DNA from 4 places in the Diaphorobacter ruginosibacter genome. Region 1 is predicted to be linked to each of the others. Evidence: riboswitches for the same ligand, from Rfam matches in the RefSeq annotation. Region 1 holds a riboswitch; each other region holds the start of a gene.
The links. A riboswitch is a leader RNA that binds a small molecule or an ion and turns the genes downstream of it on or off. The one in region 1 is predicted to bind cobalamin.
Positions count from the first base shown of each region.

Region 1 (7,548 bases):
CCTGGGCTTTTCCTTCAGGCCTCCGAGCGCATCGGTGATCCGCTGAAGCTCGGCGCGCTGTGCGTTGACGAGGGCTGTTGCGCGTTCCTCGATATCGAAGATGCGGCCCAGGTTGAGCAGGTCGTTGAAGGTGTCTTCCAGCGAAACGCGTTCGCGCGCCACCTGGCGAATGCAGGATTCGCTGAGCACGTAGCTGTCGATGCCCAGTTCTCGCAGGCTGCCCGGGGTGATCTGCCCCTGGCGAAAGCCGTAGGCCCAGCCACTGAAGACGAAATCCGGCTGCGCATTGATCAACGTTTCCAGATTCATGCCCTGGTTGGACAGGTCGGGCACCGATGCCAGCAAGGGCTGCATCGCCTGTGGCAGGCGCTTGACATCGCGCAGGCCACCATAGCCGACAAGACGCTCCTGCAGGCCCAGTGCCAGAAACATCTCGGTGATGTTGATGCCGTGGGTGACGGCACGCTGCGGCACCCGGGCATAGGTGACAGGGTGGCCGCAGACCTCGATGGTGACGGGCGCACGCACCGACCTGCCGGGTGCGGCGGGGGCGGCAGGGGCGCCAGTGGAGGAGGAATGCTCGGAGCAGGCGGCAAGCCCCAGAACCGCCATGAGTGCGACCGCATGGCGTTTCAGGAAGGGCAGGGGCAGGAGGCCGACGGGCATGTATCGACTGGGGTTCATGGTGCTCTGGTGATGAGTTCAGGCCAATGCATGCGTCGGACGCCGTTGTTCCGTGGATTCGGGGTGCGGGATCAGAACGCCAGCTCCGCCGTCAGATCCACGCGGCGGCCTTCGCCTGGATAGGCTTGCGATGCCTTGGCGTTGGAGACAGCCGAGTAGGTGTAGACCTTGTCGGTCAGGTTGCGTACCGTCAGGCGGTAGGTGCTGCGAGGCCCGGGGCGCCAGCTCAGGGCAGCATCCCATACGGTATAGCCTGGGCTGGTTGCGGTGTTGGCGTTGTCGGCAAAGCGCTGGCCCACGGCGCGCGCGCCCAGCGAGGCCTGCCAGCGGCCCAGGTCGCTGTGGGTGGTGTAGTGCGCCCACAGGTTGGCGGTGTTCCGTGCCACATTCGGCGGGCGCTTGCCGGAGCGATCGGCTCCGCCTGCCTCTATCAGTTCGTCATATTTGGCGTCGACCAGGGCATAGTTGCCTTCCAGGCGCCAGTGGGGTGACAGGCGCGTCACCGCGCTCAGCTCCAGGCCCTGGGAGTGCTGCTTGCCGCCTTGCACCGATACCTGGCTGTTGTTCGGGTCGCGGGTGATGATGTCCTTTTTCTCGATACGGTACAGGGCAGCCGTCCATTCGCCGCGGCCCTCGCCGAACTGCTGCTTGATGCCGACCTCGGCCTGGCGTGCCGTGGTGAGCTTGAAGTCGCGGTTGGCCAGATTCAGCGTCAGGACGTTGGTGACCGGGTCGTGGCCTTGCGAGACCTGTCCGTACAGGCTGGTCTGTGCGCTGAGCTTGTGGGTCAGGCCGAGGCGCCAGGCGGTGCCGCCAAGGGTCTTGTCGAATGAACCGCTGCCGATCAGGTCGTTGCGGCTGAAGTCCGTCAGGTCGCGGCGCAACCCCGCCAGCAGCAGCCAGCGGTCGCTGAGCGTCCAGGCGTCTTCGGCATAGAAGTCGTGCGTGGTGGCTTCGGTCGTAAAGCGGGGCACCATGGCGCTTGGGCTGTCCCAGGGCACGATGCCTGTGTCGCCAATGGGGCGCGTGACCGTGCGGCTGTCCGAGTTTCCTGCGTAGCGGAACCGCGCGCGGTTGGCCTCCCAGCCCACCGCCAGCTGATGGGCTCCGGCCTTGATCCTGGATTCCAGGCGGTTGCCGGTCTGCTCCAGATCGTGGGAGAGCTCCAGGTAGTCCCCACGGCTGATGGTCTGTGCCGCAGGGTCGTAGCGGTAGGCCTCGATGTTGCGCCAATAGCGGTCCGCCTTGAAATGATAGAGCTCGTTGCTCAGGCTCAACCAGTCGTTGACCTCGTACAGCATGCGGCCGCGCACGCGCCGGTCCTTGATGCGGATATCGCTGTCGTCGGTGTTGAAGTTGCGCCCCAGCAGTTCGGGAACGATGCGTCCGTTGACTGTGGGCGTGCCAAAGTAGCGCGCGGGCTTCTCGTCGCTCACGTCGGCCAGCAACTCCAGGCGCAGTGCCGACGTGGGCTGCCAGCGCAGCGTGCTCATCAGCTTGCCGCCACTGGCCCGGGCCATGTCATGCTCGCCATCGGTGCGGTGGCCATAGGCATCCAAGCGGTAGGTCAGGGTGTCGCTCAATGCGCCACCCATGCCCAGTCCCAGCTTGGCCGTGCCGTGGGAGCCCGTGCCGAGCAGCACCTCGCGCACTGTCTCGCGCGTGGGCTGCTTGCGCACGACATTGGCGGTGGCGCCCGTGGTACCGGTTCCATAGACGATGGAGGCCGGTCCGCGCAGCACTTCCACGCGTTCATAGCCCCAGCTGTTGGCCGGATACGGCGTGGTGGTGGAGGCCACGCCCAGGCGTATTCCATCCTCGGCAATCCCCACGGAGTTGGTGCCCGTGAAGCCTCGTGTGCTGAAAGACAGGCTGTTGTAGCTGGTGGCGGACAGCGGCGTCATGCCGACCGTGCGGCCAATGATGTCGGCCATGCGGCTGTCCCCGCGTTCCTGCCAGGTCTGTTCATCCACGGAATCCAGGCTTGCCGGCAGATCGAGCGTGGCAAGGCCGGTGCGGCTGCCTGAAACGGTGGCCTTCGACAGGCCCGGGCGGTCTTCGGCGGAGTCCGTCACATGGACGGTCGGCAATTGTGCCGGGGCTTCGGCACGCGACGGGCTCGCCTGCGTGGGTTCGGGGGTGGGCTCTGCGGCCATGGCCAGAGCGGCGGGTGCCAGGCCGATCAGTACGGCGGGCAAGGTGAAATGGTTCATCATCGTCAGTGGTGCTGGCCGCCTGCCTGCTGGTGACGAGATCATGCCGGGACATCGGGCCGACCGTTGGCCGGGACTGTCACTGGCTTGTTGCCGTCACGCTGCTCCCCGCAGACGGTCGTTGCAGATGCTGGCGGGAGAGGATGGAACTCTGCCGCACAGCGCTCAACAGGCCGGTATCCGGGCTGACAGATGGCTTGGAGAAGCCTGCCGCTCGCCTTCCCAGTGCTGCCGCACACCTCGTGAGAGGCCACGTAGAGCACCAGTGGCTGGCTCCTGCACTGCAAGAGCCTTGAGTCGGTTTGATCTGCTTACCGTTGCGGGGGCAGCCAGGGCTTTGCACCCTGTTCCCGTTTAACCCGGACTTCAATCCGGGCACCTGTTGCATGAAATTGAAGGCGGCCTGTCAACGAGCGTGCCGACAATCCACCGTCAATTCGCTACAAAGTATATCGTAGCGATCGCTTGGGCCCGGCCAGCACGGCAGGAGCCGGCCTCCGGTTCTAGTAAAGCTCCTGCCGCACAACGTGCGCGTAGTGCTCATCCGCCTGCGTGACCTGCTCGGGAGCCAGCGAGTCGCCCCGCAGGCGGGCGATGCCTGCCATGACCTGTCCCACTGTCGGAAGCTGGTGGCGGTCCGGATGGCCTTCGCTGTTCCACAGCCCCGCGCGGTGAATGGCGCGGCCGCAGTGGTACAGCACTTCATCGATGCGGACCACGGTGGCGGTCTTGGGCACCTTGGTGCCTTCGTGCAGTTCGTTCAGCAGATCCCTGTCGGTGGAGATCCGGCCGCGACCATTGATGCGCATGAACACGTCGAGACCCGGGAAAAGAAACAGCATCGCCAGGCGGTCGTCCTGCTGCAGGTTGCGCAGCGATGCGATGCGGTTGTTGCCGGGCCAGTCCGCGAAGGCGATGGTCTGCTCGTCCAGGACATGCACAAAGCCGGCAGGGCCGCCACGAGGGGAGGCATCCAGGCCGCTGGCATCCCCGGTAGCAAGACAGAAGAAGGTCGCCTGGGCGAGATAGGCCTTGTGGAAGTCTGCGAGGCGTGGGAGCACACCCTGCTGAATCCGCAGTGTCGGTGGCGCGTACAGGGCGTCCAGGTCGACGAGGTTCGGGTCGGGTATCGGGCGCGTCGCCGGGTGCGAGGAGTTGTTCGAGTTGTTGGAGTCGTTGGAAGAGGGCATGGAAAAATCTTGTCGGAGGTCAGTACGCCCCGAGCGTAAGCCTCGCGGATCTGGCGGATGTAGAATTTTTCAGCCAATGAATATCTCAAATCCGCCATGCCCGACCTGATGCACGTACTGGGGGCCTACATGGATTCCGCCGACGGCCCCAGCGTCATGGCGGCCACTCGCGTGCTGGAACAGGAGCTGTCTTCCGAGACGCACCGGCATGCGCGCGGCCAGCTGTTCGGCTCGATCAAGGGCTTGATCTCCGTTCATCTGGATGAAGGTGTCTGGATCGTTCCGGCCATCCATGCCGTCTGGATTCCGCCGCACCACGCGCATTCGGGGCGATCGTATGGCCCGTACCATGGCTGGAGCGCCTATATCGCCGAGGCCGCCTGTGCCAGCCTGCCCAAGCAGCCGTGCACCATCCGCGTGTCGGGGCTGCTGCGCGAAGCCGTGCTGCGGCTGGCGAGCCTGACGCCGGAGGCCGCCGTGTCACCCAGCGAGGCGCAACTGCACATCTGTGCCGTGGTCCTCGATGAAATACGTGGCCTGCCTGTGGAGGAGTTCGGCTTGCCGTTTCCCCGGGACGCCCGTCTCCAGCGCATTGCCCGGGCGCTGATGGCCAACCCGGCCGACCCACGCGACATGGAGGACTGGGCTGATTTTGGCGCGATCAGTTCGCGTACCCTGAGCCGCAGGTTCGTCACCGAGACTGGCTTCAATTTCACCAGCTGGCGCCAGCGCGTGCGCCTGCTGCGCTCGCTGGAGATGCTGGCCGAGGGCATGAGCGTCACCGCCATTGCGCTGGATCTGGGCTATGCCAGCGTCAGCGCCTACATCGGCCTGTTTCGCCGTACTTTCGGACAGACGCCCGCCAGCTATCGGTTGCGTGCGCGCGCGCTGTAGTCCTCCGCGGACGGCTGTGTCCTAGCGCAGCGACCGCAGCAGCGCCCCCATCCCGCCGCCGGATTCGGGCAGCAGAATCAGCATGCCGAGGAGCACCAGATTGCCGATCACCGTGACCCAGTAGACCACGCGAAATTCTCGCTTGGATGACTTGTGCCGCAGCGTTTGCTGCGCGAACCAGGCCGAAGGCCAGCCGCCGGCCAGCGAAAGCAGGTGCAGGGTGCGCTCGCTGATGCGCCAGCGACCCGTTTCGGCCGCCTTCTTGTCGTGACGGTACACCAGAAAGGTGATGAGATTGAGGAGCGGCACGCCCACGGCGAGGAGGGGGCCATGTCGCCCTGCCACAGGCCGAAGACCATCAGCACCACCCAGGCCGCCAGCAGGATTTTGAAGAGGCCGCTGCCGGCGGCCGGGGCTGCCGATACGTCCCTATGGCGGCGGATCGTTCCCTGTTTGCGCATGAGGATGTTTTCTGGAGGATGACTGACTAACTGGCGGCCGGACCGACAGGTTGGACACTGAGCGGCAGGCAGGCAGAAAGGCCTGCCGCATGCGCCGCCCGAGTATAGGTGCGAAGAACGGGAACAAGGCAGCGTCACGGCAGGATCGGTCCAGGCTCAATCGGAACCTCAGCGGCCGAGCTCCTTGGCGCTTTGACCGGCGATGCCCCAGTTCTCTTTGGGGACGTCGTGGATCCAGACCCGCACATTGGCGGCGGGAGCGCCCACGGCATCCACCAGCGCCTGGGTGACCTTTTCGATCACGGCCTTCTTCTGTTCTTCGGTGCGGCCTTCGATCATGTAGATTTGGGCGAATGGCATGCGGGTGATCCTTGAGTTGAAACGGAGGAGGCCGCGCCCGGCTTGCATGCCGGGGCGGTAGATGGGTACGCCACGGTTGCGCGTGGCGGTGCGTCAGGTGAAGCGCAGCGACACGCTGCCCATGCCCTGCACGCGCAGGCAGACGTTGTCGCCGGCCGCGACGGCCACGGCTTCGGTCACGCCGCCCGACAGGATCAGGCTGCCGGCGGGCAGTTCCTGGCCGCTCTTGCCGAGATGGTTGGCGAGCATCGCAATCGCCGCCGCAGGGTGGCCGAGCACGGCAGCACCCGCGCCCATGGCGACCGGCTCGCCGTTCTTCTCCAGGACGATGCCGACCGTGCGCAGGTCCACCTCGTGCGGGGGCCGTGGGCGGCCGCCGACCACGAATCGCGATGCCGACGTGTTGTCGGCCACCACGCTCTTCAGGTCGAACTTGAAGTCCCGGTAGCGGCTGTCGATGACCTCGATGCCGGGTAGCACGAAGTCGGTCGCGGCCAGCACGTCGCCGATATGGCAGCCCGGACCCTTGAGCGCGCGTTTGAGCACGAAGGCGATTTCCGGCTCGACTTTCGGGTGGATGAGCTCGGAGGTCCTGACCGTGCCGCCCTCGGGCACGCTGAAATAGTCCGCGAGAAAGCCGAACACCGGTGTCTCGACGCCCATCTGCTTCATCTTCGCATGCGAGGTGAGGCCGGCCTTGTAGCCGATCGGGCGGGCGCCGCGGGCCGTCTTGCGCGCGAGGATCCGGTTCTGGATCGCGTAGGCGTCATCCCAGTCCATCGAGGGATGTTCGTCGGTGATCTTGGGTGTGTCGCGCGCTTCGAGCTCGCAGGTCTCGAGGTGTTCCGCGAGACGGTCCAGGGTTTTTGCATCGAGTGCCATGGGTGTTTCTCCAACTGTTCTTTTCAAACGAAGCGCACCGAACAGCCGCCGATGCCGCCGATGGTCACGCGCAGGTTGTCGCCGGCCTTCACGGGCACCATGGCGGCAAGCGAGCCCGAGAGAATGACTTCGCCCGCCTCGAGCGCAATGCCGTGGGCGCCGAGCGTGTTGGCAAGCCAGGCGACCGCGTTCGCGGGGTGGCCGAGCGCTGCGGCTCCTGCGCCGGTGGCGACGATCTCGCCGTTCTTCTCGAGGACCATGCCGCAGGTGCCCAGGTCCACGTCGCGTGGATCGACCAGCCGGTCGCCGAGCACGAACACGCCGCAGCTCGCGTTGTCGGCCACGGTGTCCTGGATCCTGATCTTCCAGTCGCGGATGCGCGAGTCGACGATCTCGAAGCAGGCCATCACGCCCTCGGTCGCGGCCAGCACGTCGGCGGCGGTGATGCCCGGGCCCTTGAGCGTCTTCTTGAGCACGAATGCGATCTCGCCCTCGGCCTTGGGCTGGATGAGGCTGCTTGCGGGAACCGCCTCGCCCTCGTTGTAGACCATGCCGTCGGTGAGCCAGCCGAAGTCGGGCTGGAACACGCCGAGCATGTCCATCACGGCCTTGGAGGTGACGCCTATCTTCTTGCCGATCACGCGCTCGCCCGCAGCAAGCCGGCGTGCCAGCATGTGCTGCTGGATGGCGTAGGCATCGTCGATGGTGATGCCGGGGTGGCGTGTGCTGAGGGGATCGAGCACATGGTTGCCCTTGAGCGCTTCGTACAGTTCGTCGCCCAGGGCTTGCAGGGGAAGGGATGTGGTCATGGTGTATCAGCCGGTGAAGGGCAGGGGTTCGTTGTCCCGGGCTTCGGCGAGGAAC
Region 1 covers NZ_CP060714.1:2,591,308-2,598,855, reverse strand. Annotated here, with positions in the region: gene H9K76_RS11680 (ABC transporter substrate-binding protein) at 1-684, opposite strand, end outside; gene H9K76_RS11675 (TonB-dependent receptor) at 756-2,900, opposite strand; cobalamin riboswitch at 3,052-3,295, opposite strand; gene H9K76_RS11670 (pyridoxamine 5'-phosphate oxidase family protein) at 3,401-4,087, opposite strand; gene H9K76_RS11665 (AraC family transcriptional regulator) at 4,184-4,981, shown strand; gene H9K76_RS11660 (DUF1294 domain-containing protein) at 5,003-5,296, opposite strand; gene H9K76_RS11655 (2-hydroxymuconate tautomerase) at 5,611-5,802, opposite strand; gene dmpH (2-oxo-3-hexenedioate decarboxylase) at 5,896-6,684, opposite strand; gene dmpE (2-oxopent-4-enoate hydratase) at 6,708-7,493, opposite strand; gene H9K76_RS11640 (alpha/beta fold hydrolase) at 7,500-7,548, opposite strand, start outside.

Region 2 (7,548 bases), 740 kb from region 1:
GCCTTTGGCTGGCGCTGGCGGCGCGGGGCACAACTGCCGGCGGCGCTGCTGGAGCTGCTTCGGCGGCTGCGGGCGCCCTCCGGACGGATGGAGCTGCCCGCCATGCGGCTGCATACCGCCCATGGCTGGTTCTCGCTGCGCGCCATCCTCATGAATGCCGCGCACGCCCCACTGCCCGGGCAGCCGGAACACGCCGTCGCCCTGCACATCACCCACCGCGTGGCGCGCGGCGTACGGCTGCTGTCAACGCTGCAGACGCTTGCCCTGCCGCAACGCCAGCACGAACTCGCCTGGTGGCTGGCACGCGGACTCTCCGAATCACAGGTCGCCCAGCGCATGGGTATCAGCCTCAACACGGCGGTCTACCACCGGCGCCAGCTCTACAACCGGCTGGACGTGACCGGCAGAGAGGAACTGCTGTCGAAGCTGGGGCACGCAGTGCCCGCTCGCCGCTAGCCACCCTGCCGCATGCGCAAAAAAGCCCCGAGCCGGCACCGGCGCGGGGCCCTCTCCTCCCTCCTCAAGGAGCCTGCACGCTCACTGCTGCCGACAGCGGACCTTCCTTGCCGGTGGCGTCGATCATCGCCACCTGGTAGCGGTGGCTGCCGCCGGGCGCTGCGGTATCGACGTACTGCACGGCATTCGTCACCGTCGCGATCGCGGCTCCGTCGCGGTACACGCGGTAGCCCGACGCGCTGGCGTTCATGAACGATTGCTTGACGGCCTGCATCTGGGGATTGCTGCCATCGCTGGGCAGGTAGCCGTAGTTGATCGTCCACACCAGCGTGCCGCCCAGGCCCTGCTCACGCACCCACCGGCCCTTTTCAGCGATGGAGCGCTCGTCCTCGTAGCTGAGGTACGTGACGGGCGCATCGCTCGCGCGCCACCAGGGCTGGCTGTAGCTGATGTAGCTTTGCTTGGCCACGTCGTCCCAGTGGTAGGTCGCGCCAGGCTGGCCGAAGGCATTGTCGTTGACGAGGCGCTGGTAGCTGTTCACGCCGTCACCGCTATTGGATCCGTGCATGCCGCTCTGGCGGGGGCCGGTGATGGGGTTGTTGTAGAACATGCCATAGAGACCCACGCCGATACCCAGCTTGGCGCGCGGCACGCCCGCGTTCAGGTAGGCCTGGACCGTGGAGGCCACGGACGTGGGATGGCTGCCGCTTTCGCCGAACAGCGGCGAGTGGTGCCACGATTGCCAGCCACCGCCCCAGTCACCCGCCATGCTGTAGGTCATGAGGTTGAAACGATCCACCGCCTCGGCCACCTGCACATGCCAGGATGTGATCTCGCCGGGGAAGTTGACGTTCACCCAGAAGCCAGGCCAGCTGATCTCGAACGGCGCGTTCGGAGGCTGGTAGGTCGGGCGCTGCTGCGCCGCCGCGCGCAGCTCGCGCAGCAGCGCCAGCGCCTGGGCGCGGCCCTGGGCGGTATCGAGGTTTTCCTCCCAGTCCACATCCACGCCGTCGTAGCCCTTCTGCTCCGCCTTGTCGAGAATGTTCTTGATGAAGGTGGCACGAATGCCCGCATCCGCCGTGGCGGCCATGAAGCCGGGGCCGTCGAACTCTCCACCCAGCATCATGATCGCCTTGGTGCCGGCCGCGTGGGCCTTGGCGATCAGGCGGTCCTCCGCCTGCGTGTGGGCGGTGCCCGCGCCCTCCATCAGCTCACCCGCCTGCCCGCCCGGCAGCGATCCCTGTCCCGGTGCATAGCGGCCGAAGATGAAGTGCGTCATCGTGCTCATGTCCACGGCCTCGGGCGGGAAATACTCCCAGAACCAGCCGGTGTAGTAGCCATTGACCCACTTGCCGCTGCTGGTGACGGGATTCCATCCCAGACGCACGCCCTGCGGGGTGGCCGTGGCTCCCAGGCCGCCCACCACGGGCAACGGATTGGAGGGTGGCGGTTCGGGGTTGGGGTTTGGATTCGGGCCGGGGTCGCCCGGATCGGTCGGGTCGGTGGGTGTGGAGACCCGGTCCTGCTCGATCACGAACTGCGCCAGCCCGTCACCGCCGCCCTCGAAATATTCCATGCGCACCGTGTGCTGGCCCGCCGTCATGGGCAGGGTGGCCACATCCATGGTGACGCCGTGCAGCGTCCAGTTGTCGATGACGTTCTGCCCGTCCACGAACACGCGCACGCCGTCGTCCGTGAAGGTGATGAACTTGGCCGGACCCGCCTCGAACGGCAGCGTGCCCGTCCAGCGTGCAGAGAAGCCATCCACGGGCAGGCGGGCCGGATCGGGACTGCCCTCGGCGCCGCCCCAGTAGTGGTTGACGGGACCGTCCTCACAGCGCGACAGGACGGGCGCCCCCGACAGTGCGGTGTTCGGAAAATACTCTGCCAGCCATTGGCCGGGAGCGCAGCTTTGGGCGAAGGTGGCCGTGCAGGCTCCGGCCAGCAGCAGCGATGCGCAGATCGTTCTGAGCGTAGGCATGGTGAAAGACACTCCTTGGTTGTTTGCAGGCTGCGCAGACTACCGGTGAACTGCGCGCTGCGCCCCACCCTGGCGGGGGGAGACCGGGCCCTCGGAAATGCAGGCGTCCGGGCCGGCGGGCAGCGGGCGCTCCCCGCCCCACCCTGGCGGGGTGGGGTCTTGATATCTACAGTTGCGTGACAATGCGCACCATGTCGACGTCGCTCGCACCTCCCCGCCAAGCCCTTGCCCGCCTGCACCAGATGGCGGGCCTGGATTTCACCGGGCCCGAGCACATCGAGCCCGTGCTGCATGCCCTGCGCGGACTGATCGGCTTCGACTCCGGCGGCTACCTGTATCCCGACGAGCACGGTGAACTCCATGCGCACATGCAGAGCCCGGAACTCATCGCCAACCTGCCCCACTACTTCGACCCGCGCATGGAGCGCAACGAGAGCCAGTTGTTCCGCCGCAGCCCGCGCCACTTTGCGGGCATGGTGCGCCACGAGCACGGGCCGCACCTGCTCGGTGAGGTACTCACCGTATCCCGGAGCGAACTCCTGCGCAGCGACTACTGGAACGAGATGCTGCGCCCTGCCGGTGTGACCGACTGGCTCACCCTGGTGCTGCGCACGGCGCAAGGCCGCGGGGTGGGCATGGTGTTCCTGTACCGCCACGGCACCTTCTTTTCGCAGGAGGACGCCGCCACGCTCGCGCAACTGGAGGGACACCTGTCCCGCATCCTGCAGGTCAGCGAAAGCGATGCGGCGGACAGCGAGGTGCAGGGCCAGGGCATCGTGGTGGTCACGCCCCGCGGACGGCCCCTGTGGGTTTCGCCCGAGGCCGAGGCGCTGATGCGCATGGCCTTCGGCTGGCATTGGCGCCACGGCGCGGACATGCCGCCCGTGCTGCTGGAATTGCTGCGCCGGCTGCAGGCCGAGCCCGCGCGCAAGGGCTGGCCGGCCATGGCCCTGCCGGCTCTCGAGATACGCAATGTGCACGGTAGCTTCTCGCTGCGCGCCACCCGCATGGCCGACGCCACGGGCCAGCAGCCCGACCGCCAGGCCGCCGCACTGCACGTCACGCGCCGCGTGGCCCACAGCGTGCAACTGCTGTCAGCCCTGGGCGCGCTCAAGCTGCCGCTGCGCCAGCATGAGATGGCCTGGTGGCTCGCGCGCGGCCTGTCCGAAAACCAGATCGCCCAGCGCATGGGCATCAGCATCAACACGGCCGTGTACCACCGGCGACAGCTCTATAACCGCCTCGGGGTGGCCAGCAGGGACAACCTGCTGGTGAAGGTGCGGCAAGGCTATGCGCCGGGGCATGGCGAAGGGGCCGACGTGGACCGGCGCCCCTTGCTGCCCGCGGGTATCGGATAGAAGCCGTTTCATCCCGTGCCATGCTCGCGGGAGCCGGTAGAATCCGCGCCAGCATGGGATTTCCTCCACGGAGGAATGAAAAGGGAACACGTTGCAAATACGTGGCTGTCCTCGCAACTGTGAGCACCGAGCTGCCGCCGGAACCACTGCCGACACCTGTCGGCGGGAAGGGGCGGACAGCGCCAAAGACGGTGCAAGCCAGGAGACCTGCCGATGCGAGTCGTTACTGTGCCATGGAGCGAGGGCTCTTTGTGGTCGGGTTGCCGAGGCAGTAGCGTGAGCCATCACTTTTACCTGCGTCGTGCGGCCCTCGGTGCGTCTTGCTGATCTCAGAGCCCGATGCCGCGCTCGCGTGGAAATCACCAGCACGCTCCCAGTACGGACCATGAACATCCACCTCCACAGAATCGTCGCGGGCACCCTGGCTTGCGCGTCTGCCGTTTCCGCCTCCTCCGGGCAGGCTGCGCCGCTGCGCGTGGTGTCGCTGCAGCCCTCCCTCACCGAAATGGTCTGCGCGCTCGATGCCTGCGACGGACTCGTGGGCATCGACCGCTACTCCAACTGGCCGCAGACCGTGCAGACCTTGCCGCGCGTGGGCGGACTGAGCGACGCGCAGGTGGAGATGATCATGGCGCTCAAGCCTGACCTGGTCTTGCTGCGGCCCCTCAACCGGGCCGCCGACCGCCTGAAGGCGCTGGGCCTGAACGTGCTGCCCGTGGATGCGACCAGCCATGGCGAACTCCGCCTGCAGATGGAGGTCGTCGCACGGGCGCTGGGCAAACCCGGGACGGGCGAGGCGCTCTGGAAGAAGATCGACCAGCGCGTGGAAGCGATCCGCGCCAAGGTGCCGCCCCATTGGAGAGGCAAGCGCGTCTACTTCGAGGTGCATGGCGGGCATGCGGCGGCGAGCGAATCATCCTTCATCGGCGAGACGCTTTCGCGCCTCGGGCTGAAGAACGTGGTGCCCGCCAGCATGGGCCTGTTCCCCAAGCTGGGACCCGAGTTTGCGCTGCGCGCCAACCCCGACCTGCTGATTTCCACCAATGCCTATGGCACGCCGGCCATTGCCGACCGACCGGGCTGGAGCTACATGCCCGCAGTGAAACAGGGCCGTGCCTGCCGCATCTCCTCCGAGCGCTTCGACGTGATCGCGCGCCCCGGGCCTCGCATCGATGAGGCCGCGCAGGAGATCCTGAACTGCCTGCTCGAAATCGACCAGCGCGCCGCCGGCCCCGCCCTCATGCGCTGACGGGCTGGTAGTGCGCGCGCCAGTCCTGCGCAAGCTGCTGCGCGCGCCGCAGGGGCGCACGCGAGGACTCGAAGTCCAGGATCCGGATTTCATCGGCATACGCCGGACGCGCGGGCCGTTCGCGGGTTCTCGCGTCGGTCATCAGCCAGAGCCAGCCCTGCAAGGCTGCCAATCTGAGGGCCTGCATGCGCAGCAGGCCATCCGCGGCCCCGAGTGCCTGCACAAGCGGGGTACCGCCGCCGCCGCCGATGGGCGCCACCCACTCCTCGTTCCAATGCGCGGCGCGCGACGGCGGCAGGCGCAGCTCGACGCCTGCGCCACCAAAGCAGATCAACGCCACCTGTTCGCGGCGCTGGTAGGCCTCCTCCAGCAAGCCCAGCAGGACGCCCTTGGCCCGTGCGAGCGCACCGCTCGTGACCATGGAGGCCGAGCAGTCAAGCACCATGCAATGCAGGCGCACCGCACGCGGCTGCAGCGGCCTGCGCCGCAGGTGTTCGGCAGCCAGCGCCTCGCCTCCGCGCGCCATGAGCGTCCGCGGCCAGTCCAGCCCGCCCGTCTGCGCATGCCGTGCATCCGCGCCCCGTTCATCCGATCGAGCCTCCGCCGCGCCGCGTGCCCGCACCGACAGGGTGGCCAGGGCATTCCGGGGGCGAAGGCTCAGGCTTTTTTTGATGCATCGGCTCCCGTGCTGCGCAGCGGCATGAAGGCATGGTTGCTGCCCAGCCGCTCCAGCGCCACCGCCTCGGGCGGCATGTAGCCCCAGTCTCCCGAAGCATCCGTACCATGCGCACCACCCGAAGCGCCCTGCTCCCGCGAGGCCGTGGGAGATGCCGGCCCGGCCTGCTGGCGGGCTTCGCTCGGTGTCTTCTGCATCGACGATAGCGCTGGAGCAGGCATGTCGCCGAGCTGGGCCGGTGCGCCCGGCTTGCGCCTGTGTGCAAGAACCAGTTCCGCAATGCCGTCGACGTGCCCGGTCTGCAGTTCATCGGCATCCAGCCATGCGGCCCATGCACGCGCTGCGCGCAGCAGCACCAGGTCGGCACGCAGGCCGTCCACCTGTGCGCTCACGGCCCAGCGTCCCGCATGGGCGATCACCTCGTCGCCCCATGGCAGGACATCGGTGGATGCCAGGCGCCCGCGCGCCCGCGCGAGGCGTGCCGCCAGCTCCGACTGCGCCGCCGCGTGGCGCGCACGGAAAGCCTCCGGGTCGGCATCGAACGCCAGACGCGAGCGCACGATCGCAAGCCGCTCTTCGGCATCGTTCACGTTCTGGAGCCGCACGCACAGGCCCAGCCTGTCCAGCAGCTGGGGACGCAGCGCCCCCTCCTCCGGGTTCATGGTGCCGACCAGCACGAAGCGCGCAGCATGGCTGTGCGATATGCCATCGCGCTCCACCACGTTGGTACCGCTGGCCGCTGCGTCGAGGACCACATCGACCAGCGAGTCGGCCAGCAGGTTGATCTCGTCCACGTAGAGCACGCCGCCATCCGCACGCGCCAGCAGGCCTGGCGCGAATTCGAGGGCATGGCCCGCAAGCGCATGCTCGAGGCTCAGCGTTCCCGCGACATGCTCGAGCGTGGCTCCGAGCGGCAGGGTGACAAAGGGCGCACCGTCGATCAGTTCGGCCAACGCACGGGCGGCCGTGGACTTGGCGGTGCCGCGCGGCCCTTCGATGAGCACGCCGCCGATCCGCGGGTCCAGCGCGGCGATGATCAGCGCCTGGCACAGCGCGGGCTGGCCGGTGATCGCTGCAAAGGGGAACAGCACGGGCAACGCGGCCTGCGCCGATACGGTCTTGGAAGATGTCATGGCATTCGTCATCGGATCGTGCCGCCTTCGAGCTGCTGCTCCTGTGCGAGCATCAGGTCTTCGAGGCGTTGGCGATAGTCGCCGGGCTGCTCCCAGAGGCCGCGCTGCATGGCCTCGAGCAGGCGCTCGGTCATGTCGCGGCGCGCCTGCGGGTTGTAGCGGTCGAGAAACTCGCGGTTCTGTTCATCGAGCAGGTAGGCATCCGTCACCATGGCGTAGTGATGATCGCCCACCTGGTGGGTGGTGGCATCGAAGCCGAAAAGGTAGTCCACCGTGGCGGCCATCTCGAACGCACCCTTGTAGCCGTGGCGCCTCGCCCCTTCCATCCACTTGGGGTTGGTCACGCGTGATCGCACCACGCGCGCGATTTCCTCGCGCAGCGTGCGCACGCGGGCGTTCTGCGGATTGGCATGGTCCCCGTGATACAGCACGGGCTGGCTGCCGGAGAGATGCCGGACGGCCGCCGCCATGCCCCCCTGGAACTGGAAGTAGTCGCTCGAATCGAGCAGGTCGTGCTCGCGGCTGTCCTGGTTCTGCAGCGCGATGTCCATGTCGCCCAGGCGCTGCTCCAGCGCTCCCAGCGCCGGGACCCCTTCCGCGTCCTGGCCATAGGCATAGGCGCTCCACTGCACGTAGGCATTCGCAAGGTCCGCGTCACTCTGCCAGCCACCGGTCTGGAACAGCCCCTGCAGCCC
Region 2 covers NZ_CP060714.1:1,847,526-1,855,073, reverse strand. Annotated here, with positions in the region: gene H9K76_RS08500 (helix-turn-helix transcriptional regulator) at 1-456, shown strand, start outside; gene H9K76_RS08495 (glycosyl hydrolase family 18 protein) at 521-2,437, opposite strand; gene H9K76_RS08490 (helix-turn-helix transcriptional regulator) at 2,629-3,795, shown strand; cobalamin riboswitch at 3,834-4,024, shown strand; gene H9K76_RS08485 (ABC transporter substrate-binding protein) at 4,181-5,044, shown strand; gene H9K76_RS08480 (vWA domain-containing protein) at 5,034-5,666, opposite strand; gene H9K76_RS08475 (magnesium chelatase ATPase subunit I) at 5,702-6,853, opposite strand; gene cobN (cobaltochelatase subunit CobN) at 6,862-7,548, opposite strand, start outside.
Region 2: linked by a shared signal. The riboswitch ahead of H9K76_RS08485 (ABC transporter substrate-binding protein) and the one ahead of H9K76_RS11675 (TonB-dependent receptor) in region 1 are both predicted to bind cobalamin.

Region 3 (7,548 bases), 750 kb from region 1:
CAACTGGTCTTCGTCGATGAAGGCAATCGCCAGGTCGAGCTGCGACACAAGGTGGCGACCCAGATGGTGTAAGGGTCAGCGCGGCGATGACCTGCCCGCATCCCGCACCTTGTATGTTCGCGTAGGGATCGCGAACCTGTTTCTGGAGCACGGGCATGCCGGATTCCGGCCGAGTTCAACCGCAAGGAGCGGAGTGCCGGGATGCGGCGGCGGTTCTAGACTGGCCTCATTCCTTAAACGGCAGCGAATGACGCAATGACGACCTCCATGGACCACGACTGCGAACGGCAATGTCAGACCTATGACTGGGCACGCGTGGAGCAGGATCTGGACGCCCGTGGACACGCCGTGCTACGCGGTTTCCTGGCGGCAGGGCAGTGCGACGGCCTTGCGGCGCTCTATCCGCGCGAAGACATCTACCGATCACGGATCGTCATGGGCCGTCATGGCTTTGGTCGCGGCGAGTACAAGTACTTTGCCTATCCGCTGCCGCCGCTCCTGGACCAGTGGCGGCACACGCTGTATCCACGCCTCGCGCCGATTGCCAATCGCTGGAACCAGCGGCTGGGAGTGGCGGAGCTGTATCCGGACGACCTGGACACCTTCCTGAAGCGCTGCCACCGGGCCGGGCAGACGCGGCCGACGCCGCTGATCCTGCAATACGCGGAGGGCGACTACAACTGTCTTCACCAGGATCTCTATGGCGAGCATGTGTTTCCGCTCCAGGTGGCCGTCCTGCTGTCGGAGCCCGGAAGGGATTTCACCGGCGGCGAATTCGTCATGACCGAGAGCGGGGCCCATGGGCAGCGCGCGGAGGTGATTGCGCTGCGGCAGGGAGACGCGGTGATCTTCACCGTCAACCAGCGACCCGCCAGGGGGCAGCGTGGCTTTCGCCGGCTTGCCATGCGCCATGGCGTCAGCCGCGTGCGCAGCGGCCGGCGCCATACCGTGGGGCTCATCTTTCATGACGCGAGGTGAGCCCGCGACGACTGAGAGGTGCCCCGTCACGCGTCCCGATGGTCGGCCTCTCCCGATTTCCAGTATCCCTTGGCGCTCACGCCCTGGCGCGGCAGCTCCCGCTCCTGCAGATAGTGCAGCTTCAGCACCCGGATGGCCGCCGACTCGCCCGCCATCCAGATGTAGCCCGGGCCGGGAGGCAGGGGGCGGTGCAGCAGCGACTGGCACAGGCCCAGGCCGGGTTCGGGCTGGGCATGGATCCACTCGATGCGCAGCCTGGCCGGGCTCTCGATGGGTTGCCGGTCGTCGGGAGTCGGCGCCTCCGCGTAGACCTTGACGTTGACGTCGGCGGGCAGGCGGCTGGCAATGCTCTGGATGCCGGGCAGGGCCGTGGCATCTCCCGCGAGCATCACCCAGCGCGCGTTGCCGGGAAGCACGAACCCGCCGCTGCGAGGGCCCGCGATACCAATGTGTTCGCCGACGCGCGCCTGGGACGCCCAGTGGGCGGCAGGGCCGGAGTCGGCCGTGGTGCCGTGCAGGACGAAGTCCAGGTCCAGTGTGCCGGCCCTGAAGTCGATCTGCCGAATGGTGTAGGCGCGGCCTTCGCCGGACGGCAGGAAGACCTTCACCCATGCGGCCGGCTCGTCGATGCCATCCGTGTTGAGAAACTCGGCGATCTCGCCGCCGCCCACGGTGATGCGCCGCATGTGAGGCGTGACGCTGCGGACGGCCTGCACGATGCCCGTTGCGCGTGTCCTGCGCGGCTTGGTGTCTGTTTCATGCATGGTGTGCTCCCTGAGGGCGGGTTGTCAGCAGGCGCACGGCGACCAGCAGCGAAGAGGCCACGGCGACGGTCCCCACCAGGTAGACCACATCGACGCTCCATGCGCCGGCCACCGCACCCAGGGCCGGGCCCGTGATGCCCAGCGAGATGTCCAGGAACGCGACATAGGCGCCCATGGCCACGCCCCGGCTTTGCGGCGGTGCGCGGCGCACGGCCTCCACCCCGAAGCCGGGGAATGCCAGCGAGTAGCCGAAGCCGGTCAGCGCCGCGCCGGCATAGGCCATGGCGGGCGTGTGTGAACCCCAGATGAGCAACTGCCCCACGGCTTCGATCAGCACGCAGACGGCGGCGACGCGTGCGCCGCCGAGCTTGTCGGGCAGGTGGCCGAAGAAGATGCGGGCGCCGATGAAGGCCAGCCCGAAAGCAGTGAACGCCAGGGAGGCATTGCCCCAGTCACGGGCGGCGAACAGCAGGGCGATGAAGGCCGTGATGACGCCGAAGCCCACGCTGCAGAGGGCCAGGCCGAGGCCCGCGCCGCCCACGACACCCAGCACCTTGTAGAACGGCGTGCGGCGGACGGCGGTGGGTGCGATGGCCCGCACGTTCGCGACAAGCGCCCATGCGAGCAGGGGAAGGGCGGCAGCGGCGATGGAGATGCCGGCAAACCCGTAGGCGCTGTTGACAGCCACCCCGGCCGGGGCGCCGACCGCGTAGGCGCCATACATCGCGGTGCCCACCCAGGCCATGACCTTGCCCGCGTTCTGCGGGCCCACGAGCCCGATGCCCCAGCTCAGGGCGCCGGTCACGACCAGGCTTTCACCGCAGCCCAGCAGCACGCGCCCGAGCAGCAGGACCCAGATGGAGGTTTCCGGTGACCCGGGAAAAGCCAGCGAAGCCAGATAGGCCACGCCCGAACCGGATGCCACCAGGAAACCGGTGACCACGGCGCGCTTGGAGCCGCGGGTGTCGGCCAGATTGCCGGCCCATGCACGGGACAGCAGGGCAGCGGCGAACTGTGTACCGATGACGATGCCGACCACCAGCGTGCTCATGCCCAGTCCGTCATGCACATGCAGCGGAAGAACCGGCAGTGGCAGGCCGATGGTGAGGAAACCGATGAACACTGCCAGCGTGATGGGCAGCAGCTTGAGAAAGACGTTGACGGCGGGCGGCGGAGGCGCTGCGGCCGTGGTGGTCGTACGAGAACGGGAAGACATGAATCCATCACTCCAAACATGAGCATTTGCTCGATATTTGGAATAATATGAGTCATTGCTCACGTTGAAAACTCGCGTTAGGACGGACCCATGACAGCACTGCCCCAGCCACGACGCATCCCTCGCCAGAGCCGATCCAGGGCCCTGGTCGATGCCATTCTGGAAGCCACGGCTCGCGTTTTGAGCGAGCGCGGCTACGCCGCCACCAACACCAACCTAGTGGCCGAGCGCGCGGGCGTCAGCGTCGGCTCCGTGTACCAGTACTTCCCCAACAAGGACTCGCTGATCACGGCGCTGCACGAGCGGCATGCGGTCGAGATGCATGCCGCGATGGAGACTGTCCTCGCGAGCGCGTCGTCGCTGGACCTGCGGGGCCAGCTGGCCGCCATCGTCCACGCGTGGCTGGCCGCGCACCGGGTCGCGCCCCAGTTGCACCAGGTGCTGGAGAAGGAGTTTCCGTTCTTCGATGCACCATCGGACCAGAGCCAGGCGGACCAGAGCATTCACCACCGCATCCAACGGCTGCTGGAGGAGCATCGGCACGAAGTGACGCAGCAGGACCTGGGGCTGGCGGCCTGGGTTGCGCTGCAGACCATGGAGTCGCTGATCCATGCCGCGGTGATTCCTCCGGGCGCACCGCACCCGATCGAGAAGGTGGAGGAGGCGATCGTGGAGATGCTGGTCCGCTACCTGTGCGGCGGACCGCCAAGGTAGGCGAGGGGCGTCCGGCTTTCTCGCGCCACGGGAGAATTGCACGATAATGCCCGGGCGGGTTGGATCGCGGCATGTTCCGCGCCTGACCCGCGCCGATGCAAAGGTGCCTGAACGACTGCCAGCATGCCCTGCATGCGCATTCAATCGGGTTCAACGGGAAGCAGGTGAGCGACGCCGCATGGCGCCTCGCAAGGCCTGCGCTGCCCCCGCAACGGTAAGCAAGCCAAGGTTCCCGAATGGGCCGCGCGAAGCATGGAAACCATGCCGCGCGGGCTCGTGGTCACTGCGTCGTCAACCTCTGACAAGACGTGGGAAGGCGCGGAACCGGGCCGGTAGCAGACATGCCCGGCGTCTTGCGAGCCCGGATACCGGCCTTTGCTTCGCTTCGGACGCCGCGGGAGAGTGCGTGTCCGGGCGGGCCTGCGCATGCGGTCCGGTTGGCCACCGTCATCCCTGCTCGGCATGACGCCTGTGCCACCGTGATGCTTGTCTTCAAGGCCTTTTCCCGGAACGGCGCGCCTGCGGTGTGTATTGATGACTCATCGTTCGATGACTCCGACGGCTTCGCGGGTGGGCGAGGCGGGATCCGGGAGGCGCACATGAACGCAGGCACGGCGCCCGCGCATGTTCGTCGAGGCGCGCAGGATTCGCTGCGCGCCGCATGCCTCCCGCTTTCTGCCATGCATACGCGCCGGTCGCCGGGGTGCTGGGCGATCGGTCCTCTCGGAACCTTCTCCATCCTGGAGCGCATCGCATGAACACCGCCAAGATCCCCGCAACCATCGTCACCGGCTTTCTCGGCAGCGGCAAGACCACGCTGCTGCGCCACATCCTGGATAACGCCGACGGCCGGCGCATCGCCGTCATCGTCAACGAGTTTGGCGAGCTGGGCATCGACGGGGAAATCCTGCAGGGCTGCGGCATCGGTTGCGACGAGAGCGGGGCGCCGGTGGAGGGCGCGCTCTACGAACTGGCCAACGGCTGCATGTGCTGCACCGTGCAGGAGGAATTCTTCCCCGTGATGAAGCAGCTCGCCGAACGGCGCGGCCAGCTCGACGCCATCCTCATCGAAACCTCGGGCCTGGCCCTGCCCAAGCCCCTGGTGCAGGCATTCCAGTGGCCCGAGATTGCGAGCGTCTTCACGGTGGATGCCGTCGTGACCGTGGTCGATACGCCCGCCGCCGCTGCCGGTCAGTTTGCGGCCCACCCCGAGGCCGTGGACGAGCAGCGCCGCGCGGATCCGAACCTGGATCATGAATCGCCGCTGCACGAGCTCTTCGAGGACCAGTTGAGCGCGGCCGACCTGGTGGTGCTCAACAAGGTGGATGGCGTGGACGAGCAGGCCCTGGCCCGGGTGCAGGCGCTGGTGCGCGAGGAACTGTCGCCACAGGTGAAGATCGTGCATGCGGACCATGGCCGACTGCCGCTCGATGTGCTGCTGGGCCTGGGCAAGGCGGCCGAGGCCACGATCGACCAGCGCACCAGCCACCACGACCACGAGGAAGACCACGACCATGACGAGTTCGACTCCTTCGTGGTCGACCTGCCTCCCGTGGACCGCGATCGCCTGCTGGCGGCCGTCAACCGCCTGGTGGGCGAGCACAACATCCTGCGCGTGAAGGGCTTTGCCGACATTCCGGGCAAGCCGATGCGGTGGTTGCTGCAGGGCGTGGGCCGCCGGCTCGACTCGCACTTCGACCGCGCGTGGCGCACCGGTGAAGAGCGCCGCACCAGCCTCGTGTTCATCGGCCAGGACCTGGACGAGAAGGCGCTGCGCGCGGGCCTTGCCGGCGTCGAGGCCTGAGTCGGCCTTCCAGACAAGCAGGAACAGTCCATGCATTTGCTCAGTACCCGCCCGGGAGGATTCGTAGAGGACGAAAGCGTTGTCACGCGATTGGACCAGACGCCGGCGGACATCGTGATCCTCAGCTCCGCGGACACCACGCTGGCCTTGCTCGCACAGGCCTGTGCCCGCATGGCGCAGGAGTCACCGGAGTTTCCCCAGGTGCGCCTGGCCAACCTGCTGCACCTGCGGCAGAGCGCATCCCTCGATCTCTATGTGGACGAGGTGCTGCGCCATGCGCGCGTGGTGGTGGTGGATCACCTCGGTTCGGAATCCGCGTGGCCCTATGGCGTGCAGCAGATCGCGGCGCTTGCGCGCGAGCGCGGCCAGCATCTGGCGATGTTCTCGGGCGACCTGCAGGAAGACCTGCGGCTGCTGGAGCACAGCACCCTGCCGCTGCCCATCTGCCGCCTGCTGTGGCAGTATCTGCGTTCGGGCGGTGCCGCGAATGCCCGGGCCTTCGTCCAGGCCGCGGCCTTCCATGGCCTGCAGTTCGGCGCGGAGCCCGCACCGCCGCGCGGCCTGCCGCAGGTGGCCGTGCATGTTCCGCAAGGACTTGTCTCTCGCCAGGCACCCGGCAACGAGCCAGGCAACACGCCAGGCAACACCACGGGCCATTCGGTTGTCGGCATCGATGACCTCGAAGCTGTATGGCAACCCGGGGCCCCCGTGGTGGCACTGGTGTTCTATCGCGCCCACCTGCTGTCCGGCAACACGGCGGCGTTCGACGCCATGGCGCTGGCGCTGAGCGAGCGCGGAATGAATCCGTTGCCCGTGGCGCTGGATTCGCTCAAGGACGCGCTGTGCCTCTCCACATTCCAGGGCCTGTGCGAGACGCATGGCGTGCAGTTGGTGCTCAACACCACCGCGTTCTCGGCACTTGGCGAGGGGCAGTCGCTCGCGGGCGATGCTCCCGTGCTGCAGGTGATCGCCAGCGGCGGCAATCGTGAAGACTGGCTGGAGGACAGCCAGGGCCTGCGCCCGCGCGACATCGCCATGCAGATCGTGCTGCCAGAGATCGACGGCCGCATCATCACGCGGGCGGTGAGCTTCAAGGGCCTGTCGCACCGCTGCCCCTACACGCAGACCGACGTGGTGGCCTACCAGCCGGAGCCCGACCGCGTGGACTTCGTGGCCGAGCTCGCAGCGCGCTGGTGTGCGCTGCGCACCAAGCCTGCCTCCGAGAAGCGGCTGGCATTGGTGCTTGCCAACTACCCGGGCAGCGAGGGACGGATCGGCAGCGGCGTGGGGCTGGACACGCCAGAGTCCGTCATTCACATTCTCCGTGCGCTGAAATCCGAGGGCTATGGGGTGAGCGACGATGCGCCCGCCAGCGGCGATGCGCTCATGAAAACCCTGACCCAAGGCATCGCCAACGATCCCGCGCAGTGGCCGCTGCGCGCGGCATGGCAAAGCTACCCGCTCGCCGACTACCTCGCGCGGCTCGCGGAGCTGGCGCCGGGCATGGCCGATGCCATCAACGCGCGCTGGGGACCGCCCGAATCTGATCCCGCATTGCGTCAGCAGCGCTTCATGATTGCCGGGCTGCGGCTGGGCACGGTGTTCGTGGGCATCCAGCCAGCGCGAGCGCTGGCGGACGCCGGAAGGGGCATGGGCGCGCAGGACTACGCGAGCTACCACGACGCAGAGCTGGTGCCGCCCCACAGCTATCTCGCGTTCTATTTCTGGCTGCGCGATGTGTGGGGTGTCGATGCACTGGTGCATGTGGGCAAGCACGGCAACCTGGAGTGGCTGCCGGGCAAGAGCCTCGCGCTGTCCGCGCAATGCTGGCCCGATGCGATCCTCGGGCCGCTGCCGCACCTCTATCCCTTCATCGTCAACGATCCCGGCGAAGGCGCGCAGGCCAAGCGCCGCAGCCAGGCCGTGATCATCGACCATCTCATGCCGCCGCTCACGCGCGCGGAAAACCACGGGCCGCTGCAGGATCTGGAGCGGCTCGTCGATGAATACTACGACGCGCTGCTGGTCGATCTGCGCCGGGCGGAGCTGCTGCGCAGGCAGATCCTCGCTCT
Region 3 covers NZ_CP060714.1:1,838,798-1,846,345, forward strand. Annotated here, with positions in the region: gene panD (aspartate 1-decarboxylase) at 1-72, shown strand, start outside; gene H9K76_RS08445 (2OG-Fe(II) oxygenase) at 256-978, shown strand; gene H9K76_RS08450 (siderophore-interacting protein) at 1,005-1,742, opposite strand; gene H9K76_RS08455 (arabinose transporter) at 1,735-2,958, opposite strand; gene H9K76_RS08460 (TetR/AcrR family transcriptional regulator) at 3,049-3,672, shown strand; cobalamin riboswitch at 3,766-4,055, shown strand; gene cobW (cobalamin biosynthesis protein CobW) at 4,427-5,476, shown strand; gene cobN (cobaltochelatase subunit CobN) at 5,507-7,548, shown strand, end outside.
Region 3: linked by a shared signal. The riboswitch ahead of cobW (cobalamin biosynthesis protein CobW) and the one ahead of H9K76_RS11675 (TonB-dependent receptor) in region 1 are both predicted to bind cobalamin.

Region 4 (7,548 bases), 910 kb from region 1:
GTGCGCGCGCCAGCGCCAGCGCGGTGGCTGCGCAGATCAGCCAGCTGGCAGCCATCAACCCCACGGCCGACCAGCCCACGAAGGCCGTCGTGCCCAGCGTGAAGGCCTGCATGGCCTGCAGAATTTCGGGCGACCCGAGTTCGACGAGATCGCGCGCGGCGCCCAGCACCACCCCGACGATCACGCCCGCCAGCAGCAGGCGCAGCGTGTGCTGCGCTCCCCGGGCCAGCATCAGCGTGAGCAGCACGGCACCTGCCGCCCCTGCAAACGCCACACCCGTGATGCCCATGCGGGCCAGCAGGCTTGCGGAAGCTGGGGAAACGCCCATCCAGACCATCGCCAGGGCACCGCCCAGGGTGGCACCGGAGGCGCTTCCCAGCAGGTAGGGATCGGCCAGGGGATTGCGGAAAAGCCCCTGCGCCACGGCGCCGGCCAGCCCCAGCAACGCGCCCGCGAGCCATGCACCCACCGTGCGAGGTAGCCGGATTTCCATGACGATCTGGCGCGCCACGGGATCGTCCTGCAGGTGCCTCAGGCTTTCGAACCCGGTGCTGCCCACGGCCGCCCCCACGGCCAGCAGCAGCAGGCTGGCCGACAGCAGACCGATCAGCAGCACGGCCGCCTTGCGCCGGTTGCCCGCCGGTGAAACCATGTGGCCCGCCATGATGCTCATCCGGCCTTCTCGGCAAGGCAGCGTGCCATGATGCGCGCCGCTTCGGCCATGCGCGGACCGGGGCGCACCAGGACGTCCGATTCCGCGGCATCGAACGTGCATACGCGCTTTTCACGCACCGCGCGCAAGGTGTTCCATCCCGGATAGTTGACGGCGTCCTGCATGCTGCGGTTGCCGATCATGATGACGTCGGGGTTCGCCCGCACGATGAATTCGGGGTTGAGCCGGGGAAACGGCCCCAGCGAGGCCGGCACCACGTTGCGCATGCCGAGCCGCTGGAGGATTTCCCCCATGAAGGACTTCTCGCCGGCCGCGTACGGCCCCCGGCTCACCTCGAAGTACACGCGCTTGCCCCGCGCATTGGCCGGCAGTGACTGGCGTGCCGCCTCCAGGCCGGCCTCGATCTCGCGCCACGTGCGTGCGGCGCCCTGCTCCGCCGGCACGTCGAGGATCACGCCGACCGTGTTCAGCACGCGCTGCGCGTCCTTGAGCTGGCGCGGCTCCAATGCCACGACCTTGTAGCCCAGCGCCTCGAGGCGGTCACGCCCCCGGCCGCTGGTGGACATCAGGATCAGGTCCGGCTTGAGCGCCACGACCGCCTCGATGTTGGGATCGATGCCGCCACCCACCTTGGGCAGGTGGCTGACGGATTCGGGCCAGTTCGAGTAGCGGTCCACCCCGACCAGGCGCTCGCAGTGCTGAAGGGCACATACGCTCTCGGTGAGAGACGGCAGCAGGCTCACGATGCGCCGCGGCGCCTCCTTGAACTCCACGGTGGCCCCCCTGTCATCCACCACCTGATAGGCCATGGCCGACGTCGCGACGGCACACCATGCGAATGACACCAGCAACGTACGGCAGCCGGCAGCGATCGAGCGCGAACCACTCATCTTTCTTCTTCCTTCAAACACATCGGCAGGCCGGCCACCATCAAGGTCACGCGCGAGCATGCCGCCGCGACCTGCTGATTGAGTCCACCGAGCGCATCGACAAACGCGCGCACTTCACGCCCCATGGGAATGACACCCAAACCAATCTCGTTTCCCACCAGGATGATGGGTCCGGACGCCTCTTTCAATGAACGCAAAAATGTAGCCGATTGTCCGGGCCATTCCCGCGCGCGCTCCTCTGCGGCTTTGGCCGGCATCAGCCAGTTGGTAAGCCACAGCGTGAGGCAGTCGACAATGAGCAGCGTCCGGTCATCGGAGTGCGCACGGATCAGCGCGTCGATGGCCAGCGGCTCCTCCAGCGTTGCAAGTCCCGGAACACGCAGCGCGCGATCATGCCGGTGGCGTGCTATGCGGGCGCGCATTTCATCGTCCCAGGGAGTGCCCGTGGCGATGAGGCTGGCACGACGCGACGGATCACCCGCAAGCCATTGCCGCGCGAGCAGCTCGGCACGGCGCGACTTGCCGCTCTTCTGGCCGCCCAGGATCAACTCGCTTGCGGCAATGAAATCACGTGGAGCGGTCATGCGGTCTTCGCTTTAGAGAGGGGAACCTGCAACATGCAACGGCTTACTGCGGTGCCCACTTCAGGCCGACATAGAACGCCCGGCCCGGCGTGGCATAGCCGCGCGCAAGCTCATAGTTCTTGTCGGTGAGGTTGTCGAGGCGCGCCAGCAGCGTGAAATCGCGGCCGATGCTCGTGTTGGCGTACAGGTTGAATGTGGTGTAGCCGCCCAGCATGTTGGATCCCGACGCGGTGTCATACCGGCGCGAGGCCGCATTCATCTCGGCACCGACATTCCAGCCGGCGACGGCAGTGTCCGCGCTCAGCTTGGCATAGCGCTTGGAGCGGCGCGCCAGCTGGCGGCCCGTGTCCAGGTCATGCGGATTCTGGAAATCGATGGAGCCGTTGAGCGACACCGGTCCGAGCTTGTGCGCCGCGCTCAGCGTGACGCCTTCGTACTCCGCGCGCCCCACGCTCTGGTAGCAGCCGAATGCCGACGGACAGGTGCCCGGAGCACCATAGACGATCAGGTTGCGCACGCGGTTGCGGTAGGCCACGATGCCCGCGCTGCTCGAGCCACGCGTCCAGCGCGTGCCGATCTCGACATTGCGACCGGTTTCCGGGTTGAGCGATGCGTCACCGTACTCGCTGAAGCGCTGGTACAGCGTGGGCGCGCGGAAGGAGGTGCCGCCCGCGGCCGTCACGCGCCATTCGTTGTTGATCGCATAGCCGTAGGACAGGCTGCCGGTGCTCTTGCCCCCGAACTCGCTGTCGTTGTCGCGGCGCAGATTGGCCTGCAGCGTGTGTGCCCCGGAATTCATGCCATAGCCCAGCGCAAGGGCGTTCTGCGAACGTTCGCGCTTGAGATCGCCGACAAACTCCGTGGCAGGGTTGTGCAGCTCGTCCTCGCGACGCTCCAGCGATGCCGTGAAGCGGTGTACGCCCAGCCGGTACTCGTTCTGGAACAGATAGCTGCGCACCGTCGTCTCGGTCATGTAGAAGTTGGGCGTGGTGCTGTACTTCGAATTCGACTGGTTGACCTGCAGTCGCGTGCTGTAGCTGTCGTTCCACTTGGCATCCCACAGCAGATCGGCGGTACGCAGTTGATGGTGGTTGCGGTCGTCGGCCTTGAGTCCGGCGTCATACTGCGAATTCAGATTGCTGGCCAGCACCGAGGCCTGCAGGCGCTGGCCGGGCGCGAACGTCCAGCCCACGCGGGCATTGCCGGAATTGCGCTTGTAGCCGTCGTCGTCCGGGTTGAACGTTGCCGCGGGCCGGATATTGAAGCCGTCGCTGCCCTCATGCGCTACGCCGACCGAGTAGTCGATGGCACCAGAGCTGCCGCTCACGCCGGCCTCGGCCGTGCGCGTGCCGCGCGAGCCCACGCCCACGCCGACGTAGGGGGCTGGCTTGCCCTCGCCCTTCTTGGTGAACAGCTGGATCACGCCCGACACGGCGTCCGAGCCATAGACCGCCGCGGCAGGGCCGCGCAGCACCTCGATGCGGTCAATCTGCGAAAGCGGAAGCTGCTCCCACACCACGCCTCCGGTCGACTGCGAGTCGATGCGCACGCCGTCAAGGTATACGGCGGTGAACCGGTTCTCGCCGCCGCGCACATAGACGCTGCTGGTGTTGCCCGGCCCGCCATTGCGCGTGAACTGGATGCCCGGAACGCGCGCCAGAACGTCCACGACGCCCACGGCACCGCTGTTGCGGATGGTCTCGGAGTCGATGATCGACACGTCGGCGACCAGGTCGGACAGGGGTTGCTCCACGCGCGTGGCGGTCACCACGGTTTCGCGCAAGGTGGACTCGGTGGCAGCCTGAGCGAGCAGCGTCTGGGAAAACGAGGGGAACGCAGCGGCCAGCGCCAAGGGCAGCACCGCAGCACGGGCCAGCACAACAGATTGAGTTGTCATCGTGGACAAAAAGAAAGAAGTCGCCGCGTCCGACCTCCCCGTCGGCACATGGGCATCACAGCCCGGACGCGCGAAGACGCCTGCCGGACTTTTCCGGCAGGATGCTCTCGTCGCATCCAGAACCACCGTGTTGGCCGGTATCCGGGCTGGCGGCGCACTCCTTGACCGCCTTCCCGCATGCTTGTTCAAGGCACACAGTGGCTGTGATGGCAAAGAGGGAATCCCCGGGGCGCCCGGCGGGGCGCCTGAAGGAATTCGTCCGCTGACCGTTGCGGGGGCAGCGCAGGCTGAGGGTTTTTCCATGGCGGAGACCCCTCCCTGCTTCCCGTTGAACTGCAGCGTGTGAACCACGCTGCGAGCACCAACGACGTAATTTTACGATTGTTTGTGCAGCGATCCGTACAATAGGTGTTGTATGGCTCCACCATCCTCCCAAGACCAGATCGCCGAGCGCGTCGAGCGCCTGTTGGTTCGCTATGCTGAACTGCAGCGCACCAACGCACTGCTGTCCCAGCAGGTTCTGACTCTGACGCAAGAGCGCGACTCCCTCAAATCCCGCCTGCAGACAGTTCGCCACCGCATGGACTCGCTGCTGGAGCGGCTTCCCGACATTCCGGATACGAAAGACGACGCCTCATGAAGCAGATCGAGGTCCAGATCATGCAGCAGAGCTATCTGCTGAGCTGTCCCGAAGGCCACGAACCGCGCATGCTGGAAGCCGTCGAACGGGTGGATGCGGCGATGACGCGCATCCGCGATGCCGGCAAGGTGCGCGCACGCGAACGCATCGCTGTGCTGGCCGCGCTGAACATGGCCTTCGAGATATCCGATCACGAGGCTGCGGCTTCGGCTTCCAGGGCCAGGGAGCAAGAACAGGCCGAGGCCGCGAGCAACGGCATGGTCGCACATCCGGCCCAGGCCCAGCAGCCCCAGGCCTCTTCGCCGGAAAGCGACGAACGCATGGCCCATCTGCTGGAGCGACTGGATTCCGCCCTCGGCGAGGACGGCCGCCTGTTCTGACGATTCACAGTCTCGCGAAGATACGCCACCCGGCGGCATGAAATGCCCTCGTCGGCCACGAGGGCGCCCGTGGCGCAATTACAATAGGCTCGTCTGCGGTGTTGCCGGGTTTTATATTTCCTTGAACCAATGCTCACTGAGCACGGGCTTGATACATCACCTGATGAGCGTGATCGTCTCGCGTCAGATGAACCCAACGTCAGGTTGCTCTTGCCCACCTGAACCCCCGGTTCAGGATGACGATCCGGTGGCACTTGCAGACACCTTGAATTCCCCCTGATCGCCCCGACGCCCACGGCGGGCATACGCTTGGCGATCATGTCACGCACCACGGCGCCTGCTGCTGGTGCACCACCCCCCACCACAACGCCGTGGCACCCAATGCCACCAGCACGATGCCGCTGAGGCGCACGCCCCATGCGGCCATGCGGGGCGTTGTGAGGCGTTCGCGAAAATGCAGCCAGCCCCAGTGCCCCGTCCACAGCCATAGTCCGCTTGCCAGCGCAAACATGGACATGGCCAGGGCGCCCGCCAGCGGGCCGCCGCTCAAGGCCGCCAGCATCGCGGCCGAGTAGAGAAAACCACACGGCATCAGCGCCCAGCCGCAACCCACGGCCAACACACCGCCCGGCCTGTCCACCGCCGACTTCACGCGCGACCACACGCCACGTCCCGCGCGCTCCATCCAGGCGGGAGCCTGCAGCCGCATGACCAGCATGAGCCCCCAGGCGATGATCGCAATGTGCATGGCTGTCCAGATCGGACGCAGCGCGCTGGTGCCCTGGCTGAACCAGGCCAGCCGGTCCATGGCATAGGCAGCCAGCGCCCCCAGCGCCGCATAGCCGGCGACGCGCCCCCCATGGAACAGGATGGATTGCCACGGCAAGCGCCGTCGCCGCACGAAACGTACGGGCTGCTCGCGCGCAGACTCCTTACCGCCACGCGCGAGCAAGGCCCCGCAGGGCGCGGAGCACATCACCAGGCAATGCGCCCCTCCCAGCAGCCCCATCAGAAAAGCGGTCCAGGCCAACGCCCACATGGGTCTGCGGATCAGATGATGCGCGAGAAGCGCTCACGGTTGCGGTTGCCCTGGAGATAGCGATCGAACACCATCGCCACGCCACGCACGAAGTGCCAGCCCATGGGGGTGACCTCGATGCGGTCTTCATGCAACTGCACAAGGCCCTGCTCGTCCATGGCCTGCAACTGTTCCAGCTCCGCCGCGAAGTAGCTCTCGAAATCGATGAGCCAGGCCTGCTCGATGGACTCGAAGACCAGCTCTCCCTGGCACATCAGCGCCATGATGACGGAGCGGCGCAGCAGATCGTCGCGCGAAAGCGCCAGGCCACGCACAATGGGCAAGCGCCCCCGGTTGATGGTGTCGTAGTACTCGTCCAGGGTCTTGGCGTTCTGGCTGTAGGTTGCGCCAACCTTGCCGATTGCCGAGACTCCCAGGCCGATCAGGTCGCAATCGGGCTGCGTGCTGTAGCCCTGGAAATTGCGATGCAGGCGACCCTGCCGCTTGGCCACTGCCAGGGAGTCGTCCGGCAGCGCGAAGTGGTCCATGCCGACATAGACGTACTCCGCATTCTGAAACACCTCCAGCGAACGCGCGAGCATGGCCACCTTCGCCGCAGGCAGCGGCAGTTCATCGGTCACGATGCGGCGCTGCGGCTTGAACCGCTCCGGCAGATGGGCATAGGCGTAGAGCGCGATGCGGTCCGGACGCAGCTCGCACACCTGCGCCAACGTGCGGTCGAAGGACTCGGGGGTCTGGCGCGGCAGCCCATAGATCAGGTCGACATTCACCGAATGGAATCCGATCCTGCGCGCTTCCTCCACCAGCCGGAAGACCTGCTCGGCGGGCTGTATCCGGTGAACGGCCTTCTGCACCTCGGGATCGAAGTCCTGCACACCGAAGCTCAGGCGGTTGAAGCCCAGTTGTCGCAAAAACGCCAGGCGATCATTGTCGACAGTCCGCGGGTCGATCTCGATGGAGTATTCGCCATCCGGAACAAGAACGAAACTCCGGCGGATCATGGACATCAGGTCCTGCAGGCCCTCATCGGTCAGAAATGTTGGGGTGCCTCCACCAATATGCAGCTGGCTCACATGCTGGATGACACCACAGTGCTCTGTGTGCAAATCGATTTCTCGACTCAGATAGCGAAGATAGGCTTCCGCCCGCTCCGGATGTTTGGTGATAATCTTGTTGCACGCACAGTAATAACAAAGCGATTCACAGAACGGGACGTGCACGTAGAGGGACAAAGGCAACGCCTTGGCATTCGAGCCGATGCGTCGCTGTTGTAGAGCGAGGATATAGTCGTCTTGACCGAACGCTTCCACGAAGCGGTCTGCCGTTGGATAGGACGTATAGCGGGGCCCAGACACGTCAAATTGACGGATGAGATCTGATGTGACAACAGTCATAGCGAATTCCAAAGGTTCGCCGCTACTGTGCCGCAGCCTCCGGAGAATGTC
Region 4 covers NZ_CP060714.1:3,505,509-3,513,056, forward strand. Annotated here, with positions in the region: gene H9K76_RS15930 (FecCD family ABC transporter permease) at 1-664, opposite strand, end outside; gene H9K76_RS15935 (ABC transporter substrate-binding protein) at 670-1,482, opposite strand; gene H9K76_RS15940 (bifunctional adenosylcobinamide kinase/adenosylcobinamide-phosphate guanylyltransferase) at 1,560-2,147, opposite strand; gene H9K76_RS15945 (TonB-dependent receptor domain-containing protein) at 2,191-4,044, opposite strand; cobalamin riboswitch at 4,160-4,425, opposite strand; gene H9K76_RS15950 (DUF904 domain-containing protein) at 4,460-4,684, shown strand; gene H9K76_RS15955 (cell division protein ZapA) at 4,681-5,064, shown strand; RNA gene ssrS (6S RNA) at 5,152-5,331, shown strand; gene H9K76_RS15960 (sulfite exporter TauE/SafE family protein) at 5,381-6,103, opposite strand; gene hemN (oxygen-independent coproporphyrinogen III oxidase) at 6,115-7,497, opposite strand.
Region 4: linked by a shared signal. The riboswitch ahead of H9K76_RS15945 (TonB-dependent receptor domain-containing protein) and the one ahead of H9K76_RS11675 (TonB-dependent receptor) in region 1 are both predicted to bind cobalamin.